Regions from separate parts of the Embleya sp. NBC_00888 genome, predicted to be linked through region 2. Evidence: riboswitches for the same ligand, from Rfam matches in the RefSeq annotation. Region 2 holds a riboswitch; the other holds the start of a gene.
The links. A riboswitch is a leader RNA that binds a small molecule or an ion and turns the genes downstream of it on or off. The one in region 2 is predicted to bind cobalamin.
Positions count from the first base shown of each region.

Region 1: it holds a riboswitch for cobalamin, as region 2 does, so the genes downstream of both, OG948_RS04315 (ribonucleoside-diphosphate reductase subunit alpha) here and OG948_RS46475 (prenyltransferase/squalene oxidase repeat-containing protein) in region 2, are expected to answer to the same signal.

Region 1 is NZ_CP108784.1:1,124,380-1,128,786, reverse strand. It holds gene OG948_RS04325 (GNAT family N-acetyltransferase) at 1-225, shown strand, start outside; gene mug (G/U mismatch-specific DNA glycosylase) at 306-884, shown strand; cobalamin riboswitch at 1,793-2,043, shown strand; gene OG948_RS04315 (ribonucleoside-diphosphate reductase subunit alpha) at 2,119-4,407, shown strand, end outside.
Region 2 is NZ_CP108785.1:2,769,101-2,773,507, reverse strand. It holds gene metE (5-methyltetrahydropteroyltriglutamate--homocysteine S-methyltransferase) at 1-1,882, shown strand, start outside; cobalamin riboswitch at 2,064-2,205, shown strand; gene OG948_RS46475 (prenyltransferase/squalene oxidase repeat-containing protein) at 2,304-3,806, shown strand; gene OG948_RS46470 (hypothetical protein) at 3,803-4,407, shown strand, end outside.

The DNA of each region.
Region 1 (4,407 bases), on a different replicon from region 2:
TATCAACACCTGTACGGCACCACCGAGATCGTCGGTGTGGCCACCCTCCCGGCGGCCCGACGCGGCGGCCTCGCGGCGGCGGTGACCTGGGAACTGGCCCGGCACGCGCTCGCCGACGGGAGCGAGACGGTGTTCCTGTCGGCCGGCGACCAGGACGTGGCCCGCGTGTACGACCGGCTCGGCTTCCGGTCGGTGGGGACGGCGCTGATCGCGGAGGCGCCGTGAGCGCCCCGGCGCAGCCCGGACCGCCCGCGAAGCCCGTCGTGCTGCCGATCCCGCCCGGACGCAATCCCACCGCCGCCGAGATGGCCGCCGCGCACGGCCGGACCATCCCCGACGTGATCGGACCGAACCTGCGGGTTTTGTTCTGCGGGATCAACCCCGGCCTGTGGTCCGGCGCGACCGGGCGGCACTTCGCCCGCCCCGGCAACCGGTTCTGGCCCGCGCTGTACGCCTCCGGGTTCACGCCCCGCCTACTCGCGCCCGCCGAGCAGGACGCGCTGACCGCGCTCGGTCTCGGCATCACCAACGTGGTGGCCCGCACCACCGCCCGGGCGGACGAGTTGAGCCGGGACGAGTACGTCGCCGGCGGCGCGGCGCTCACCGCCAAGGTGCGCACGTACCGGCCGGCCTGGCTGGCCGTGCTCGGCATCGGCGCGTACCGGACCGGTTTCGGCCGGCCCAAGGCGGCGGTCGGTCGGCAGGCCGAGACCATCGGCGACACCCGGATCTGGGTGCTGCCGAACCCGAGCGGCCTGAACGCGCACTGGACGGCGGCGGCGCTCGGCGAGGCGTTCGCCGAACTGCGCACGGCGGCGGCCCATATCGAAAGCGAACGATCGAAAACGGCACGAACCGAAACCATCGGGACCGAAAGCACCTGACCGGAAGGCGCCCGGCCCGCCGAAACTCGGCGAAACCCACCGAAGACGGCTGAATCCGGCCGAAGATAGCCGAAGGCTGTCTGAATGCGGCCAAAGTACGGCCCGAGTACGACCCGAAGGCGCCCGACCGCCCAGGGGCGCGATCGGTGCGCCCGGGCCGGTCCGCGCGCCTGTATCCGAGTCGATTCGTCCATCGACCGAGTGGCATCACCCGGTTGGCGGTTACTTCGCGCTCCCTCGCGCGGTTGGGTCGGCATGGAGATCCTGCGGGCCCCGTTCGGGCCGTGGCCCACCGAGACGTTCGAGACACCCGTGTACGAGGCGTTGGTCGCGGAGTGGCGCGACTCGGGCCGGGAGGTGCCCCGGTCGGTGGACCGATGCCACGACCGCCCGGCACGACACGCGCGCCTACCCGGGGCCGGCCCCCGCGCCGGCCGCCCCTGAGGACGCCGACGAGGCCGCCTCCGAGGCCGCCCACACCGGCCGCCGGAGGCACCCGCCGACACGCCCGGCTCCCACCCCGCCGACACGCCCGACGGACGCCGTACCCGCCCGGCACACCCCGCGGCCGACCGTACGCCCCCGGCGCCTCGCCTTCGCCCGCTCGGCCGCCCCGCGAAAGTCTTTCTCTCGACGCCCGGACACCACGTTCGACAGGCGCCCGGCCACGCGCGCCGCGCACAACGCCGGCGTGTCGTGCGGCCGTTCGGCGGCCCGCGCGCGAGTACCGTCATGCCGGGCGTACGCCGGGAGGAGACGATTCCGCTCGGCTCGGGAGGCGCCGCGACACCCGGTGTGGACGGCCGCGCCGCCGGGAGTGGGCCCGTCCCGGCCGAAATCGTGGTAGGTCGGGAATCGCGACACGACACAACACCTGGGGGTGCGACGACCACCCCGCCACTACATATATGCTCTGCGACGCAGCTGGTTCGCCGTTCCGGTCAAACGGAGGGGCGACGCAAGAGGGAACCCGGTGTGAAGCCGGGACTGCCCCCGCAGCGGTAAGCGGGAACGAATGTCGTCCTGCGGTGCCGAACGCCCAGAGGGGTTCGGCGAGCGACGACCACGGGGAACTCCGCGGCCCGCCGAGCACATCGTGCCCGGTGGCGCCCCGGCATGCCCGCGAGTCCGAATACCTGCCGGCTGTCCGCGCCTTCGGGCGCGGGGTCACTGTACGTACGAGCTCGCGAGGAGAGAGCACGTGACCGTTGTGGACAGCGTGGGCGCGACCCGGATGCGGATCGACGAAAGCCCCGAGGACCAACTGGCTACCCTGGTGCGCACCCAGGCGCGCGATCTGCCGGAGGTCGATCCGGATCGGGTCGTCCGCCGGGTCGTCGCGGGTCTCAACGAGGGCGCGGACAAGGGAGCGGCCGCGGACCTGGCGGTGCGTACCGCCGCCGAGCTGATCGCCGAGGAACCCGCCTACTCGCGGCTCGCCGCGCGCCTGCTCGCCGGCCGGATCGCGGACGAGGCCCTCGACGCCGGGGTCACCTCGTTCAGCGCCGGCATCGCGCTCGGCCGACGCGAGGGCGTCATCGGCGCGGAGACCGCGGCGTTCGTCGCCGAGCACGCCGCCGAGTTGGACGCCGCCGTGGACGTCGACGGCGACCGGCGGTTCGAGTACTTCGGCCTGCGCACCGTGTACGACCGCTACCTGCTGCGCCACCCGGTCTCGCGCAAGGTGGTCGAGACCCCGCAGCACTTCCTGCTGCGCGTGGCGTGCGGCCTGGCCCAGGAGCCCGGCGAGGCGATCGGCTTCTACCGGCTGATGTCCTCGCTCGCCTACCTGCCCAGCTCGCCGACGCTGTTCAACTCCGGCACCGTGCACACCCAGATGTCCTCGTGCTACCTGCTCGACTCGCCCAAGGACGAACTGGAGTCGATCTACGACATGTACGGGCGAATCGCCCGACTGTCGAAGTTCGCCGGCGGCATCGGTGTGGCGTGGTCGCGGGTGCGTTCGCGCGGCTCGCTGATCCGCGGCACCAACGGGCACTCCAACGGCATCGTGCCGTGGCTCAAGACGCTCGACTCGTCCGTGGCCGCGGTCAACCAGGGCGGCCGGCGCAAGGGCGCGGCCTGCGTGTACCTGGAGACCTGGCACCCGGACATCCTGGAGTTCCTCGAACTGCGCGAGAACACCGGTGAGGACGCGCGCCGCACGCACAACCTCAACCTGGCCAACTGGGTGCCGGACCTGTTCATGCGCCGGGTCGAGGAGGACGGCGTCTGGTCGCTGTTCGACCCGAACGAGCTGCCCGAACTGCCCGACCTGTGGGGCGCCGAGTTCGACAAGGTGTACGAAGCCGCCGAGCGGGACGGCCGGTTCGTCCGGCAGATGCCCGCGCGCGACCTCTACGCCCGGATGATGCGCACGCTCGCGCAGACCGGCAACGGCTGGATGACCTTCAAGGACGCCGCCAACCGCACCTGCAACCAGGCCGCGGAGCCGGGCAACGTGGTGCACCTGTCCAACCTGTGCACCGAGATCCTCGAGGTGACCAGCGACGGCGAGACCGCCGTGTGCAACCTCGGCTCGGTCAACCTCGGCGCGCACGTGATCGCCGGCCAGGGCATGGACTGGGACAAGCTGCGCGCGACGGTGCGCACCGCGGTGGTCTTCCTGGACCGCGTGATCGACATCAACTACTACCCGACCGACCAGGCCGCCGCGTCCAACCCGCGCTGGCGTCCGGTGGGCCTGGGCCTGATGGGCCTGCAGGACGTGTTCTTCACGCTCGGCATGCCGTTCGACTCGGTCGAGGCGCGCGAGTTGTCCACGCTGATCTCCGAGGAGATCTACCTGACCGCGCTGGAGACCTCCTCGGCGCTCGCCGAGGCGCACGGCCCGCACCCGGCCTACGCCGAGACGCACGCCGCGCGCGGCCGGCTCCAGCCGGACCTGTGGGAGGGCGTGTACCCGACCCAGACCAAGCGCTGGGACGCGCTGCGCGACCGGGTCGCCGAGCACGGCCTGCGCAACTCGCTGCTCGTGGCGATCGCGCCGACCGCGACCATCGCCTCGATCGCCGGTGCCTACGAGTGCATCGAGCCGCAGGTGTCGAACCTGTTCAAGCGCGAGACGTTGTCCGGCGAGTTCCTCCAGATCAACGCCTACCTGGTGCGCGAGCTCAAGGCCCGCGGCCTGTGGACCCCCGCGGTCCGCGACCGGATCAAGCGCGCCGAGGGCTCGGTCCAGAGCATCGCCGAACTCCCGGAGGATGTGCGGGAGTTGTACCGCACTGCCTGGGAGCTCCCGCAGCGTGCGCTGATCGACCTGGCGGCGGCCCGCTCGCCGTACATCGACCAGTCGCAGTCGCTGAACCTGTTCATGGCCGACCCGACCATCGGCAAGCTGTCCTCGATGTACCGCTACGCGTGGTCCACCGGCCTCAAGACCACGTACTACCTGCGCTCGCGCCCCGCGACGCGGATCCAGCAGGCGACCGTGCCGGCGCAGGCCTCGGCCGCGCCCGTCGAGGAGATCTCGGACCTTGAGGTCATCGCCTGCTCGCTGGAG
Region 2 (4,407 bases):
CGAGTTCGAGGAGGCCGTGGCACAGGGCGTCACCGCCCGGCCCGTACTGGTCGGCCCGATCACCTATCTGCTGCTCGCCAAGCCCGCGCCCGGTGTCGCGGCCGACTTCCAGCCGCTGACCCTGTTGGACCGACTGCTGCCGGTGTACGCCGAGGTGCTCGCCGATCTGCGCGCGGCCGGCGCCGAGTGGGTGCAACTGGACGAACCCGCGCTGGTCCAGGACCGCAGCTTCGCCGAACTCAACGCCATCGCGCGCGCCTACCGCGACCTCGGCGCGCTCGCGGACCGGCCCAGGCTGCTGGTCGCCTCGTACTTCGACCGCCTCGGCGAGGCGTTGCCGATCCTGGCCAAGGCGCCGATCGAGGGGCTCGCCCTCGACTTCACCGGAGCCGCGTGCGCCAACCTGGACGCCCTGGCCGCCGTCGGCGGACTGCCCGGCAAGCGCCTGGTCGCCGGCGTCGTCGACGGGCGCAACGTGTGGATCAACGACCTCGGCAGGTCGCTGGCCACCCTGGGCACCCTGCTGGGCCTGGCCGAGCGCGTCGACGTGGCCGCGTCCTGCTCCCTGTTGCATGTGCCCCTGGACGCCGGCGACGAGCGCGATATCGACCCGCAGATCTCCCGATGGCTCGCCTTCGCCCGGCAAAAGACCGAGGAGATCGTCACGTTGGCCCGCGGCCTGGGCCAGGGCACGGACATCATCGCGACCCACCTCGCCGCCAACCGGGCCGACCTGGCCGCGCGCAAGGCCTCCGCGCTGACCCACGACCCCGCCGTACGCGCCCGCGCCGCCGCGGTCACCGACGCGGACGGCCGGCGCAGCCTGCCCTACGCCGAGCGCGCCACGACCCAACGCGCGCACCTGGGGCTGCCGTTGCTGCCCACGACCACGATCGGCTCCTTTCCGCAGACCGGCGAACTGCGCACCGCCCGCGCCGATCTGCGCGCCGGACGCATCGACGAGGCGGGCTACGAGGAACGCATCGAGTCCGAGATCCGCGACGTGATCTCCTTCCAGGAGAAGGCCGGGATCGACGTCCTGGTGCATGGCGAGGCCGAACGCAACGACATGGTGCAGTACTTCGCCGAACGACTCACCGGATACGTGGCCACCCGGCACGGCTGGGTCCAGTCCTACGGCACCCGGTACGTGCGCCCGCCGATCCTGGCCGGCGACATCTCCCGTCCCGAGCCGATGACCGTGCGCTGGACCTCGTTCGCCCAGTCGTTGTCCGACCGCCCCGTCAAGGGCATGCTCACCGGACCCGTCACGATGCTCGCGTGGTCGTTCGTGCGCGACGACCAGCCGCTCGGAACCACCGCCCGGCAGGTCGCCCTGGCGCTGCGCGACGAGGTCGACGACCTGGAGGCAGCCGGTGGTTCGGTCATCCAGGTGGACGAACCCGCGCTGCGCGAGACGTTGCCGCTGCGCGTCGCGGACCGCGCCGAATACCTGGCCTGGGCCACCGAGTCGTTCCGGCTGACCACCTCCGGCGTGCACGCGGCCACCCAGATCCACACGCACATGTGCTACGCCGAGTTCGGCGACATCGTGCAGGCGATCGACGACCTCGACGCCGACGTGATCAGCCTGGAGGCCGCCCGTTCGCACATGCAGGTCGCCCGGGAACTCGCCGCCCACGGCTACCCGCGCGAGGCCGGTCCCGGTGTGTACGACATCCACTCCCCGCGCGTCCCGAGTGCGGAGGAGGTGAGCGCTCTGCTGCGCGAGGGGTTGACCGCGATCCCCGCCGAGCGGCTGTGGGTCAACCCCGACTGCGGCCTCAAGACCCGCGGTTGGCCCGAGGTTCGCGCCTCGCTGGAGAACCTGGTGGCGGCGGCGCGCGAGGTACGGGCGACGCTCCCCGACGCCGCGTCCTGAGTCGAGACCGCCGGGGCGGGGCAGGCGCGCCCCGCCCCGGCGGTCCGGGGTCGTCCCGGCGGCCACGCGCGCCCGAACGGTGCGCGATTGTCCGCCGCGGGCTCACGGTTGGTGACGAACGGCACCGTGATCGCCCGCTCGTGCTGTTGTCCGACAGCCGGAATGCTCCGTATGCTGCACATGCCGACGTGTGTCGGCACCCTCAACTTCATAGTTCGAAACCCAGGGGAAGCCGGTCGAAATCCGGCACTGACCCGCAACCGTAGGCGGTGGCCGACAGGCCGCCGCGAGTCGGAATGCCTGGGTGCGTACGAATTGAAGGCTCCAGCTGTCGTGGACTACACGCTGAGGCCCGGACCCCCGACCGATGCCCGGCATCGGTCGGCTCCCGGGACGCGTTGGTCTCGGAAGGGTCCCATCGATGTCCTGGCTCACCGTGAGGAACACCGGCGCCGTCGCGGTCTGCGGCGCGGTCCTGGTCGCGGCCTCCCCCGTCTTCTCCGCGTCGGCAGACGCCGCGAACCCGCACGCCGACAACGCCGTCGCGGCGGCGAAATGGCAGGCCGGGGAACTGGTCGACGGCGGCATACCGGGCTTCGCCGGCTCCGACTGGGGCCTGACCATCGACACGATGATGGCGTTGTCGGCCACCCGCTCGCAGCCCGTCGCGCTCAAGGCCGCGGCGGACGCGGTGGCCGCCAACATCCGCAAGTACAACAGCGCCGAGGAGTGGGGCATGCCCGGCTCGCGGATCGCGGGTGCCACCGCGAAGGTACTCTTCGCCGCCGTGGTCGCCGACCGCGATCCGACCAGGTTCGGCGACCTGGACATGCGCGCGGAGACGCTCGACCTGATCGCCGGGGCGGACGCCGGCGACGACGCGGGTCGCATCCGGGACAAGCTCACCGGCAGTCCCGACTCGAGCAACGCGTTCGGGCAGTCGCTGGCCGTGCTGGGCCTGGCCCGCAGCGGTGGGGTGCCGCAGAGCGCGGTGGACTTCCTGATCAAGCAGCAGTGCCCCAGCGGCGGATTCCGGTTGTACCCGGGCCAGTTGGGCAGCACCGGCGCAACCTGCCAGGACACCCCGACCACCGTGCTGGACCCGGACTCGACCGGCATGGCCGTGCAGGCGCTGCTCTCCGCGGCGACCGAGAGCAAGTCGGTCGGTGCCGCGGCCGCAGCGAGGAAGGGCGCGGACTGGCTGAAGTCCAAACAGCGCGAGGACGGTTCGTTCGGCGGCTCCGGACCCACCGCGGCATCGAACACCAACAGCACCGGCCTGGCCGGCCAGGCCCTGCACGCGGCCGGCTTCCCGACCGAGGCGGACAAGGCCGCCGCGTGGGTGGCCAAGCACCAGATCACCACCGACAACGCGGGCGCCGCGACCAAGGACGTCGGCACGATCGCCTACAACGCGGAGGCCCTCACCTCGGCCCAGGCCGAGGGCATTCCGGACTTCCAGCGCGACCAATGGCGCCGCGCGACCCCACAGGCCCTGCTCGTGCTGACCGACGTCCCGCTCGGGGACCTCGGCAAGGCCCCCACCCAGCCGACCGGTACCGCCACGACCTCGCCGAAGCCGACCGACTCCGGCACCCCGGGGCCCACCGGCTCGGCCACTCACACCGGGTCGCAAACGCCGTCCGCGTCGACGTCCGCCACACCCACCACCTCGCTCAGCCAGACCGCGAGCGCGTCGATCACCGCGTCCGCGACGACCACGACCACCGCCGCCGGCACCGGCGGTTCGGTGTCGGGCGGCACGAGCAGCTCGGGTGGTGGCGGCACCACGAAGGGCGGCGGCGGAAGCCTCGCCAGGACCGGTGCCCAGGTCGGCGGGCTGCTCATGCTCTCCCTCGGACTGGTCGGCACCGGCCTCGCCGTCCGCGCCGGCGCGCGGCGCAAGAGCGGAAAGCACACATGAGGCGCCGCGGGAGTGGCGGCCGAACAGCCCGCGTGGTCACCGCGCTTGCCCTGCTCGCGCTGCCCGCCACCGCCCAGGTCACCGTCGCCGCGCCGACCGCGCACGCGGTCGACACCTCCAAGGGCACCCCCGGCTACTGCCCGGACGCCAACGGTGTCACGGTGGTGATCGACTTCCAGGAACTGGGCGGCACGACCATCGTGCGCTGCGCACGAGGTGACCAGGCCACCGGCCACGCCGCGCTCAAGAACGCGGGCATCGAGATAGCCGGTGTGGCCCGCTGGGGCGAGGCGTTCATCTGCCGGGTCGAGGGCAAGCCCGGCGCGAACTCCGAGCCGTGCATCGACACGCCTCCGGCCGGCGCCTACTGGTCGTACTGGCATTCCCCCAACGGCGGTTCGTGGACGTACAGCCAGTGGGGTGTGATGAACCGCAAGCCGCCGCCCGGCAGCTTCGAGGGCTGGTCGTTCTCCAAGAACAAGACCGAGACCACCAACCCGCCCCCGCGCGTGGCACCGGCACGCCCGGCGACGCCCACACCGCCGAATTCGCCCGCGACGAACAACCCGCAACCGCCGCCGGCCAACGGCGGATCGGGCGG